Regions from separate parts of the Kribbella sp. NPDC056951 genome, predicted to be linked through region 1. Evidence: riboswitches for the same ligand, from Rfam matches in the RefSeq annotation. Region 1 holds a riboswitch; the other holds the start of a gene.
The links. Region 1 has a riboswitch for glycine ahead of gcvP (aminomethyl-transferring glycine dehydrogenase). Riboswitches for the same ligand answer to the same signal wherever they lie in the genome.
Positions count from the first base shown of each region.

Region 1 (5,144 bases):
GACCGTGCGGGCCGTCAACGAGGCCCTGGCCGACCAGCCCGACCTGGTCAACACCGACCCGTACGGCGAGGGCTGGCTGCTCGACATCGAGGTCGACGACGACGCCGAGGTCGACGCCCTGATGGACGCCGAGACCTACCAGGGCCAGCTCGACCCGAGCTAGGGCGTCACTGATAGGTTTACCGGACCTCAACCGCTGATCGAGGGTTGGGGTCCGGGTCCACACTGTAACCACGGGGTCTACGACACAACGTCGCCTAACGGCGATCGGGAGGATCACAGCATGCCGTTCTGCAACCAGTGCGGGCACGAGAACTCCGAGGGCAGCCGCTTCTGCTCGCAGTGCGGAGCCATGCTCCCTGGGGCGGACCGGCCGGCCGCCGCGACGCCGACGCCGGGTGTCACCGACACCGCGATGCTGACGCCGATCAGCGCCGAGCCGGAGACCGAGCGCTTCGACCAGGGCGAGCCGCTGTCGGCCGACGACCAGGCCGCGGTCGGTGCACTGCCGGCCGGATCGGCGTTGCTGATCGTGCAGCGCGGCCCGAACGCGGGGTCGCGGTTCCTGCTCGACGTCGACGTGGTCACCGCAGGCCGGCACCCGGACAGCGACATCTTCCTCGACGACGTGACGGTGTCCCGCCGGCACGCCGAGTTCCGCCGCGACGCGTACGGCGTCAAGGTCCGCGACGTCGGCAGCCTGAACGGGACCTACGTGAACCGGGACCGGATCGACGAGGTCCAGCTGAGCAACGGTGACGAGGTCCAGATCGGCAAGTACCGGCTGGTCTACTACGCCAGTGGCCAAGCCTGAGCTCTCGATCGGCGAGGTCCTGCAGATCCTGCAGGCCGAGTTCACCGATGTCACCATCTCCAAGATCAGGTTCCTCGAGGCCGAGGGGCTGGTGACACCGGCGCGCACCGCGTCGGGCTACCGCAAGTTCAGCGCGGGTGATGTGGAGCGGCTGCGCTACGTGCTGACCGCGCAACGTGACCAGTACCTGCCGCTGAAGGTCATCAAGGAGCACCTCGGTGCGATCGACCGCGGTCTGCGCCCGGCGGCCGGTGGACCGCCGATCGCCCCCAGTACGCCGGCCTCCGGGCCGGCCGCCGACGACTTCGGTGCCACCGGCACCGATCTGCGGCTGACCAAGGCGGAGCTCTGCGCGGCCGCCGGAGTCAGTACGGCGTTGCTCGCCGAGCTGGAGAGTCACGGCCTGATCGTGGCCGAGGGCAAGCATTACGGCGGCGACGCGATCGTCGTCGCCCAAGTCGCCGCCGAACTGGCGACGTACGGCATCGAACCGCGCCACCTGCGCCCGTTCCGCACCGCGGCCGACCGCGAGGTAGGACTCATCGAGCAGGTCACCGGCCCCCGCCGTACCGACCAAACCCAAGAGTTGGCAGCCCTCACTGTGCGGTTGCACACGGCACTGGTGAGATCCCGGCTGCCGCACTGACCACCGCGGAGTAGGCTGAAGGTGTGCGCGAAGTCGACGTAGTCGGAGTCCGGGTCGAGATGCCCTCGAGTCAGCCCATCGTGCTGCTCCGGGAGGTCGGCGGCGAGCGGTACCTGCCGATCTGGATCGGTGCGGCCGAGGCGAGTGCGATCGCTTTCGCCCAGCAGGGGATGGAGCCACCGCGGCCGCTGACGCACGATCTGTTCGCGGAGACGATCCGGGTGCTCGGGCACACGCTGAGTCAGGTCCGGATCGTGAACCTGACCGACGGGGTGTTCGAGGCGATCCTGGTCTTCGACGACAAGACCGAGATCTCGGCCCGCCCGTCGGACTCGATCGCGATCGCGCTGCGCACCGGTACGCCGGTGTTCTGCACCGAGGAGATCCTCGCCGAGGCCGGGATCCCGGTCCCGGAGAGTGAGACCGAGGCCGACGAGGTGCAGGAGGAAGAGGAGGTCGAGCGCTTCCGCGAGTTCCTCGACCAGGTCACCCCGGAAGACTTCGACAAGAGTTAGGGGGTGTCACGCGGCCCCACGCCTACTGCGCTGCACTCGGCACGGCATCTCGCCGCACTGGTGCAAAGCGAAAGATGCTCCGCATCTACCCCTTCGCCCCAGCACACCGAGCTACCGCACCGAGCACATGCTCGCTACGGCGCGGGACCACGCGACACCCCCTGACCCTCAAGACCGGGAAGGTAACGATTCGTCTGGGAGTCGCGACACGCTAGCCGCTCGGAGCGGTTGTCGTTGACCCTCCCAGGTCGGCGGCTTACCGTGAAGGAGTCGTGGGGAACTGTTACTCCACGGAGATGGCTCGTTCCAGTCGGTATCCAGGGAGGCTCAGGCGTGACACGCACCGGCGACACGGATCTGACGGCGCAGTCGACGTCCGAAGCACGCGCCGAGGCGGCCGCCACTGCCGGCGTTCAGGGTCTGCTGTTCGACGACGACCTGCGGCCGATGCCGGAGGATGTCGGGTTCCGTGGGCCGACGGCCTGCGCTGCGGCCGGGATCACCTACCGCCAGCTCGACTACTGGGCGCGGACCGGCCTGGTCTCCCCGTCGGTGCGCCCGGCGACCGGCTCCGGCACCCAGCGGTTGTACGGTTTCCGTGACGTCTTGTTGCTGAAGGTGATCAAGCGGCTGCTCGACGCCGGGATCTCGCTGCAGCAGATCCGGACCGCGATCGCCCACCTGAGCAAGCGCGGGATCGACGACCTGACCCAGATCACGCTGATGAGTGACGGCGCGTCGGTCTACATGTGCACCTCGCCGGACGAAGTGATCGACCTGCTGGCCGGTGGCCAGGGAGTGTTCGGGATCGCCCTCGGCGGTGTCTGGCGCGAGGTCGAGGGGTCGCTGTCCGAGCTGCCCACCGAGCGTGCCGACGGTCACGGCGAGGGCGAGGACGAGTCCCACGCCAGCGACGAGCTGGCTGCCCGCCGCCGGGCCCGCGCAGCCGGCTGAGGTACTCTGCTCTGTAGCTGTTCACCGCACTCGGGAGAGACCCGTTCACACCGGGCGCCGAAGGGGCAATTCCTCCCCGGAACCTCTCAGGCCCATGGACCGGGTGCGTCAGGCAACTCTGAAGCGTGCACTCGTGCGTGACAGAGGGGGAGGCCACCCGGAAGCTACTGCAAGCAACGGAGCCTCTTTCGATGACCGAAATCTCTGCAATCTTCGCCGACCGGCACATCGGGCCCCGCCCCGACGAGGTCGCGCGGATGGTCGAACTCCTCGGGTACGCCGACGTCGACGCGCTCGCGGATGCCGCCGTACCGGCCTCGATCCGGTCCACCGAACCGCTGCGCCTCCCGGAGCCGGCCTCCGAGGTCGACGCGCTGACCGAGTTGCGCCAGCTCGCGGCCCGCAACAACGTCGCGACCTCGATGATCGGGCAGGGCTACTACGGCACCTTCACGCCGTCGGTGATCGTCCGCCGCCTGGTCGAGAACCCGGCCTGGTACACGGCCTACACGCCGTACCAGCCGGAGATCTCGCAAGGTCGGCTTGAAGCGCTCCTGAACTTCCAGACCGTCGTGTCCGACCTGACCGGTCTGCCGACCGCCAACGCGTCGCTGCTCGACGAGGGCACCGCGGCCGCCGAGGCGATGACGCTGGCCCACCGCTCGAACCGGCAGTCGTCGATCAAGGGGGCAAAGTCGAACCGCTTCCTGGTCGACTCCGACTGCTTCGCACAGACGATCGCGGTCGTCGAGACCCGCGCCGAGGCGCTGGGCATCGAGGTCGTCGTCGCCGACACCACCGTCGGTCTGCCCGAGGGCGACTTCTTCGGCTTCCTGGTGCAGTACCCGGGTTCCGGCGGTGCTGTCCGTGACCTCAAGCCGCTGATCGCCGCCGCGCACGAGCGCGAGACGCTGGTCGCGGTCGCCTCCGACCTGCTCGCGCTGACGTTGCTCGAGGCACCGGGGGAGGCCGGCGCCGATATCGTCATCGGCTCTTCGCAGCGCTTCGGCGTACCGCTCTTCTACGGCGGTCCGCACGCCGGCTTCATGTCGGTCCGCGCCGGACTCGAGCGGTCGCTGCCCGGTCGGCTGGTCGGTGTCTCGGTCGACGCCGACGGCGCCCCGGCGTACCGGCTCGCGCTGCAGACGCGTGAGCAGCACATCCGTCGCGAGAAGGCGACCTCCAACATCTGTACGGCGCAGGTCCTGCTGGCCGTCGTTGCGTCCATGTACGCCGTGTACCACGGACCGGATGGGCTGCAGGCGATCGCCGGTCGCGTGCACGGTTTCGCGGGCAAGCTGGCCGCGTCGCTGCGTGCCGGTGGTGTCGACGTCGTGCACGGCGACTTCTTCGACACCGTGCTGGCCCGCGTCCCCGGTGCCGCCGCGGACGTCGTCGACGCCGCCCGGCAGAACGGCATCTGGCTGCGCCAGGTCGACGCTGACCACGTAGGCATCTCCTGTGACGAGAAGACCGATGTCGCCGCGCTGACCCGGGTCTGCCAGTCCTTCGGCGTCCAGTACGACGACACGCTGGCCGCGCCCGAGATCGCCGTACCGCGGACGTCGGAGTACCTGACGCACCCGGTCTTCAACACGCACAAGTCCGAGACGTCGATGCTGCGCTACCTGCGCAAACTGTCCGACAAGGACTACGCGCTCGACCGCGGCATGATCCCGCTCGGCTCGTGCACGATGAAGCTGAACGCGACCACCGAGATGGAAGCGGTCACCTGGCCCGAGTTCGCCGATATGCACCCGCTGGCGCCGATCGAGGACGCCGCCGGGTACGTGAAGCTGATCGGTCAGCTGGAGCGCTGGCTGGCCGAGGTCACCGGGTACGCGAAGGTGTCCATCCAGCCGAACGCGGGTTCGCAGGGTGAGCTCGCCGGTCTGCTGGCGATCCGCGGCTACCACCGGGCCCAGGGCAACGAGGACCGCAACGTCTGCCTGATCCCGGCGTCGGCGCACGGCACCAACGCGGCGTCGGCCGTGATGGCCGGGATGAAGGTTGTTGTTGTCAAGGGCAACGACGACGGCACGATCGACCTGGACGACCTGCGCGCCAAGGCCGCCGAGCACGCGGACAAGCTGGCCGCGATCATGATCACCTACCCGTCCACCCACGGGGTGTACGAGGAGAGCGTCACCGAGGTCTGCCGGATCGTTCACGAGGCCGGCGGCCAGGTGTACGTCGACGGTGCGAACCTGAACGC
Region 1 covers NZ_JBHUQZ010000009.1:151,058-156,201, forward strand. Annotated here, with positions in the region: gene gcvH (glycine cleavage system protein GcvH) at 1-163, shown strand, start outside; gene ACFTSF_RS30110 (FHA domain-containing protein) at 284-814, shown strand; gene ACFTSF_RS30115 (MerR family transcriptional regulator) at 801-1,460, shown strand; gene ACFTSF_RS30120 (bifunctional nuclease family protein) at 1,484-1,975, shown strand; gene ACFTSF_RS30125 (MerR family transcriptional regulator) at 2,309-2,929, shown strand; glycine riboswitch at 2,951-3,041, shown strand; gene gcvP (aminomethyl-transferring glycine dehydrogenase) at 3,121-5,144, shown strand, end outside.

Region 2 (5,144 bases), on a different contig from region 1:
CGGCGTACTCGGAGCTCGTCGACCCGGTCGAGCAGCGGCGGCGGCTCACCGAGCAGTCGCTGAAGGCCGCGGCCGGTGATCCCGAGGCGATGTCACTGGACGAGGACTTCCTGAGTGCGCTCGAGTACGCGATGCCGCCGACCGGTGGGCTGGGGATCGGGGTCGACCGGGTGATGATGATGCTGACCGGGCAGAACATCCGCTCGACGCTCGCGTTCCCCTTCGTCAGGCCGGCTTCGCGAGATTCTTAACACTGCGCTGGGTCGTCTCCAGTTGGTCGGCCCCGTAGCCTGGAGCAGGGCGCGGGGTTGGGGCTACTGGGGCGGGGTTGATGAGGCAGGTTGCGGTAAGTGGGGCGCTGCTGTGCGTGCTGGTGGGGTGTGCGGCGCCATTGGTCGATGGTGGCTCGGAGCCGACACCGAGCGGTGGGACGGCTGTTGCTGCGCCCTCGGGACCACAGGGACCGTTGGGTCAGGCGGCCTATCAGGGTGAGTTGGCCAAGGCTGACAAGTCGTTGGCGACGAGCTTGAGGGCGCTGGCTGGGGCCCAGACGGCCGAGGGGCTGGCCCAGGCGATGGGTGACGTGTCGAAGGCGCTGAACACCGCCTCCGGGAAGCTGGCCGCATTGACGGTGGAGGGGCGACTGACCGCCGTACATCAGTTGCTGCAGGACCGGATCGGGGTGGCGGCGTACAAGCTGTCCGATCCGGAGCAGGCCGAGCTCGACGCGCGGTGCGGCGGTGGGCCGTACACGTCGCAGAAGGTCCAGCGACAGTTGCGGACCGACCTCGCGCCGGCGCTGGCGGCGCTGACGAAGCTCAAGCTCGCCTTCGGGCGTACGCTCCCGGACCCGGGACCGGCTCCGAAGGTGGTCCGACCGGAGAGCGGCGAGACCGTCGTACGGCGTGGGGACGCCGGGATCGGGCGGTTGTCGATCACCAACGGTACGGCGAAGGATGTCGTGATCTCGGTGGTCACGGACGGGAAGCCACCGCGGGAACCGCACGTGATGACGTACATCCGGGCCGGGAAGTCGGCCGCGATCACGCGGATCGGCGGGCCGTATCACCTGTACTACAAGAGTGGTGCGGACTGGAGTTCCTCGCGGCGTCAGTTCGCGATCGGCTGCTCGTTCCTGAAGTTCGACCAGGCGTTCGGTGCGGACAAGGCGTGGAAGATCAATCTCCGCCCGACAGTCACCGGGAACGCATCGACGAGTGAGGTCGAAGCTTACTGAGGTTATGTGACATCGACCATGTCACGATGACAGAACGCCGTACCGGGGTCACGATGAGGTCATGAGTGCAACCGCGAGCGTCACCGTGGCCGGGGTTCCTGGGGTCGAGGTCGCCTACTACCGCAAGGGCTCGGGCGACCCGCTCGTGCTGCTGCACGGCATCGGCCACCACTGGCAGGCCTTCGACCCGATCGTCGACCAGCTCGCGGAACACCACGACGTGATCGCCCTCGACTTCCCCGGTTTCGGCGAATCCCCCGACGTACCGCTGGGTGTTCCGAACGAGCTCGACAGCTTCGCCTACACCGTCGATGCCCTCTGCAAGGCCCTCGACCTCGACCAGCCGCACGTCGTCGGCAACTCCCTCGGCGGCCTGGTCTCCCTCCGCCTCGGCCAACTCGGCCTGGCCCGCACGGTCACCGCGCTCTCCCCGGCCGGCTTCTGGTCACCCCGCGAGAACCGCTGGGCGGTCGGCGTACTCACCAACCTCCGCCGCATCGCCCGTCGTACGCCGGAACCCACCGTCCAGCGCCTGTCCCGCACCCCCGCCGGCCGCCGCGTCCTCACCGGCACCATCTACCACCGCCCGGCGCTGCGCGCCCCCGAAGCAGTAGTCGCCGAATCCCGCGCCCTCCGCGACTGCGTAGCCTTCGACCGCGTCCTTACCCACGCCCGCCGCGGCACCACCTTCGAAGGCGACGTCCCCGACGTCCCCGTCACCATCGCCTGGGGCACCCACGACCGAATCCTCCTCCCGATCCAAGCCGCCCGAGCCCACCTCCAACTCCCCCAAGCCCGGATGATCCCCCTCCTCAACTGCGGCCACGTCCCCATGAACGACGCCCCAGCCCTGGTAGCCGGCACCATCCTGGAAACCACGCAGGCCTGACCTGCACAACGACAGGAGGTAGATCCTCCGTCGGACAGGACGTATACGTCTGCTGGGCCCCCGGACTGCTGACGGCGGGCGTGGTGGCGACGTCTGATTGCCGTATACGTCCTGTGCTTAGGAGGATGCTCAGCACTCGATGACGTTGACGGCTAGGCCGCCTCGGGAGGTCTCCTTGTACTTGATCTTCATGTCGGCGCCGGTTTCGCGCATGGTTTTGATGACCTTGTCGAGGGTGACTACGTGGACGCCGTCGCCGTGCATTGCCATCCGGGCGGCGTTGATGGCCTTGACCGCGGCCATGGCGTTGCGTTCGATGCAGGGGATCTGGACGAGGCCGCCGACCGGGTCGCAGGTCAGGCCCAGGTTGTGTTCCATGGCGATCTCGGCTGCGTTCTCGACCTGTTCGGGGGTGCCGCCGAGGAGTTCGCACAGGCCGGCTGCGGCCATTGAGCAGGCGGAGCCGACTTCGCCCTGGCAGCCGACCTCGGCGCCGGAGATTGAGGCGTTCTCCTTGTACAGAACGCCGATTGCCGCGGCGACCAGCAGGAACCGTACGGCGCCGTCGTCGTTCGCGCCGGGGATGAACCGCCGGTAGTAGTGCAGTACGGCGGGAATGATGCCCGCGGCACCATTTGTCGGGGCGGTGACGATGCGGCCGCCGGAGGCGTTCTGCTCGTTGACGGCGAGGGCGAACAGGTTGACCCAGTCCATCACCTTCAGCGGGTCGACCGACCACGGGTCGCGGGTCAGTTTGTCGTGCAGGGCGTGCGCCCGGCGCGGGACCTTCAGGCCGCCGGGCAGGACGCCCTCGGTCTCGCAGCCCTCCTTGACGCAGTCCTGCATGACCTGCCAGATCTTGAGCAGGCCGCTGTGGATCTCGTCCTCGGTCCGCCAAGCCAGCTCGTTGGCGAGCATCACGTCGCCGATCGACAACCCGGACTCGCGGCAACGATCCAGCAGCTCGGCACCGGTCAGGAACGGGTACTTCAGGACCGTGCTGTCCGGCACGATCCGGTCGCCGGCCGCGGCGTTCTCGTCGACCACGAAACCGCCGCCGACCGAGTAGTACGTGCGCTCCCGCAGTACGGCGCCGTCCGCCCCGCGGGCCAGGAAGGTCATCCCGTTCGGGTGGTACGGAAGGGCTTTGCGGCGATGCATGATCAGGTCGGTGTTCTCGTCGAACGCGATCTGGTGGGTCCCGGCCAGCCGCAGCCGGCCGAGCTCGCGGATCGTCTCGACCCGAGCGTCGACGGAGTGCGTGGCAACGGTCTCGGGGTCTTCACCCTCGAGGCCGAGCAGCACCGCCTTGTTACTGCCGTGGCCGTGCCCGGTCGCACCGAGCGAGCCGAACAGCTGCGATTCGACCCGGGCCGTCGCGGTCAACAGACCGGCGTCCTGCAGGCCGAGCACGAACGTGCGGGCCGCACGCATCGGTCCCACGGTATGTGAGCTCGACGGGCCGATCCCGATACTGAACAGGTCGAAGACACTGATCGCCATGCTGGAGGTCCCTTCCGGTCGTCGTTGACCGAGAGTGGTGTCCTCCCCACTCTGTTGGGCTGCTGCCTTTCAGAGGTGCCTCGCCCGTGCGGTGAAGGTGCCTGAGAGATTCTTGGGGAGAGTTGCTCCTACGGCGCCCGGCTCACTGGCCCGGGTCTCTCCCGCACGGGTTCATGCGGCTGTTGAGTTAGCTTCCGGACGCGACGGTACGGCGGCCTGCTGGCTGCCGTCAATCCGGCCGGTCCGCACTGCCCAGATCTCGAAGAACCAGGTGAACAGCGGCGGAACACTCGCGGCCAGCGCGGCCAGGGTGACCGGCCACGACCAGCGCAGCGGGCCGCGGACGAGCAGCACGGTCACGACGTACGCGACGAAGATGCCGCCGTGGATCGGGCCGAAGATCTTCACCCCGATCTCGTTGTCGGACAGCACGTACTTGAACAGCATGCCGATCAACAGGCCGGTCCACGAGATCGCCTCGGTGATCGCCACTGCCCGGAACCACCGTGAGTGTGTCATCGCGCCCGACCCTAACAAGTCCCCCAAGCCCGCCCCGGGGTGGTCTAAGGGCTGCTCCCCGATGTGCGGCAGCAAGCGATTGCCGAAGGATCGGGTCATGAAACCAGGACAACTTGTCAGGACCACCGCGTGGGGTGTGGTCCTGACCGTCACCGCGGCCGGTCTCGCCGTACTCCCGGCGTCGGCCGCGACACAGTGGACCGACTGCAAGCCGGAGGGCAAGGACGACCCGGCCGTGGTCGAGGGCTCGGAGTGCGCCACCTTGAAGCTCCCCGTCGACTGGCGGAACCCGAGCGGCCCGACCTTCAACCTCGAGATCGCCCGCCGGACGGCGAAACAACCGGCCGAGCGCGTCGGCGTACTGGTGTTCGGTCCGGGCGGCCCGGGTGACTCCGGCGTCGACCGGATCAAGACCGGGATCAGCCGGTTCAGCCCGGAACTGCAGGACCGCTTCGACATCGTCAGCTTCGATCCGCGCGGGATCGCGCGCAGCAACCCGATCAAGTGCACGAGCAGCCTGTACGCCGCGATGCCGTCACCGCTCGTCCGCGACCAGGCCGAGTTCGACGCGCTGATCGACTACAACCGCCGACTCGCCGATGACTGTCGTAAGCACACCGGTCCGCTCTACGACCACGTCGACACGTGGCAGACCGTGCGCGACGTCGACGCGATTCGCCGGGCACTCGGTGAGCGGCAGATCACCTTCCACGGCAGCTCATACGGCACCCCGCTCGGAGCGCAGTACGCCGAGACCTACCCGCAGCGCGTGCGTGCGATGGTCCTGGAGAGCGTGCTCGACCACAGTCTCGCGACGCCACGCCAGTTCCTCGATCCGCAGGCCGCATCGGTCCAGGACTCGTTCGACGAGTTCGTCGACTGGTGCGACCGCACGACGACGTGCGCCCTGCATGGCCAGGACGTCCGCGCCCGCTGGGCCGAGCTCCGGAAGCAATCGGACAACCCGTTCATGGCTTCGTTCGCGGTGTTCCGGAT
Region 2 covers NZ_JBHUQZ010000012.1:37,359-42,502, reverse strand. Annotated here, with positions in the region: gene lysX (bifunctional lysylphosphatidylglycerol synthetase/lysine--tRNA ligase LysX) at 1-251, shown strand, start outside; gene ACFTSF_RS33390 (hypothetical protein) at 332-1,237, shown strand; gene ACFTSF_RS33385 (alpha/beta fold hydrolase) at 1,299-2,126, shown strand; gene ACFTSF_RS33380 (L-serine ammonia-lyase) at 2,256-3,629, opposite strand; glycine riboswitch at 3,709-3,803, opposite strand; gene ACFTSF_RS33375 (DUF3817 domain-containing protein) at 3,801-4,148, opposite strand; gene ACFTSF_RS33370 (alpha/beta fold hydrolase) at 4,246-5,144, shown strand, end outside.
Region 2: linked by a shared signal. The riboswitch ahead of ACFTSF_RS33380 (L-serine ammonia-lyase) and the one ahead of gcvP (aminomethyl-transferring glycine dehydrogenase) in region 1 are both predicted to bind glycine.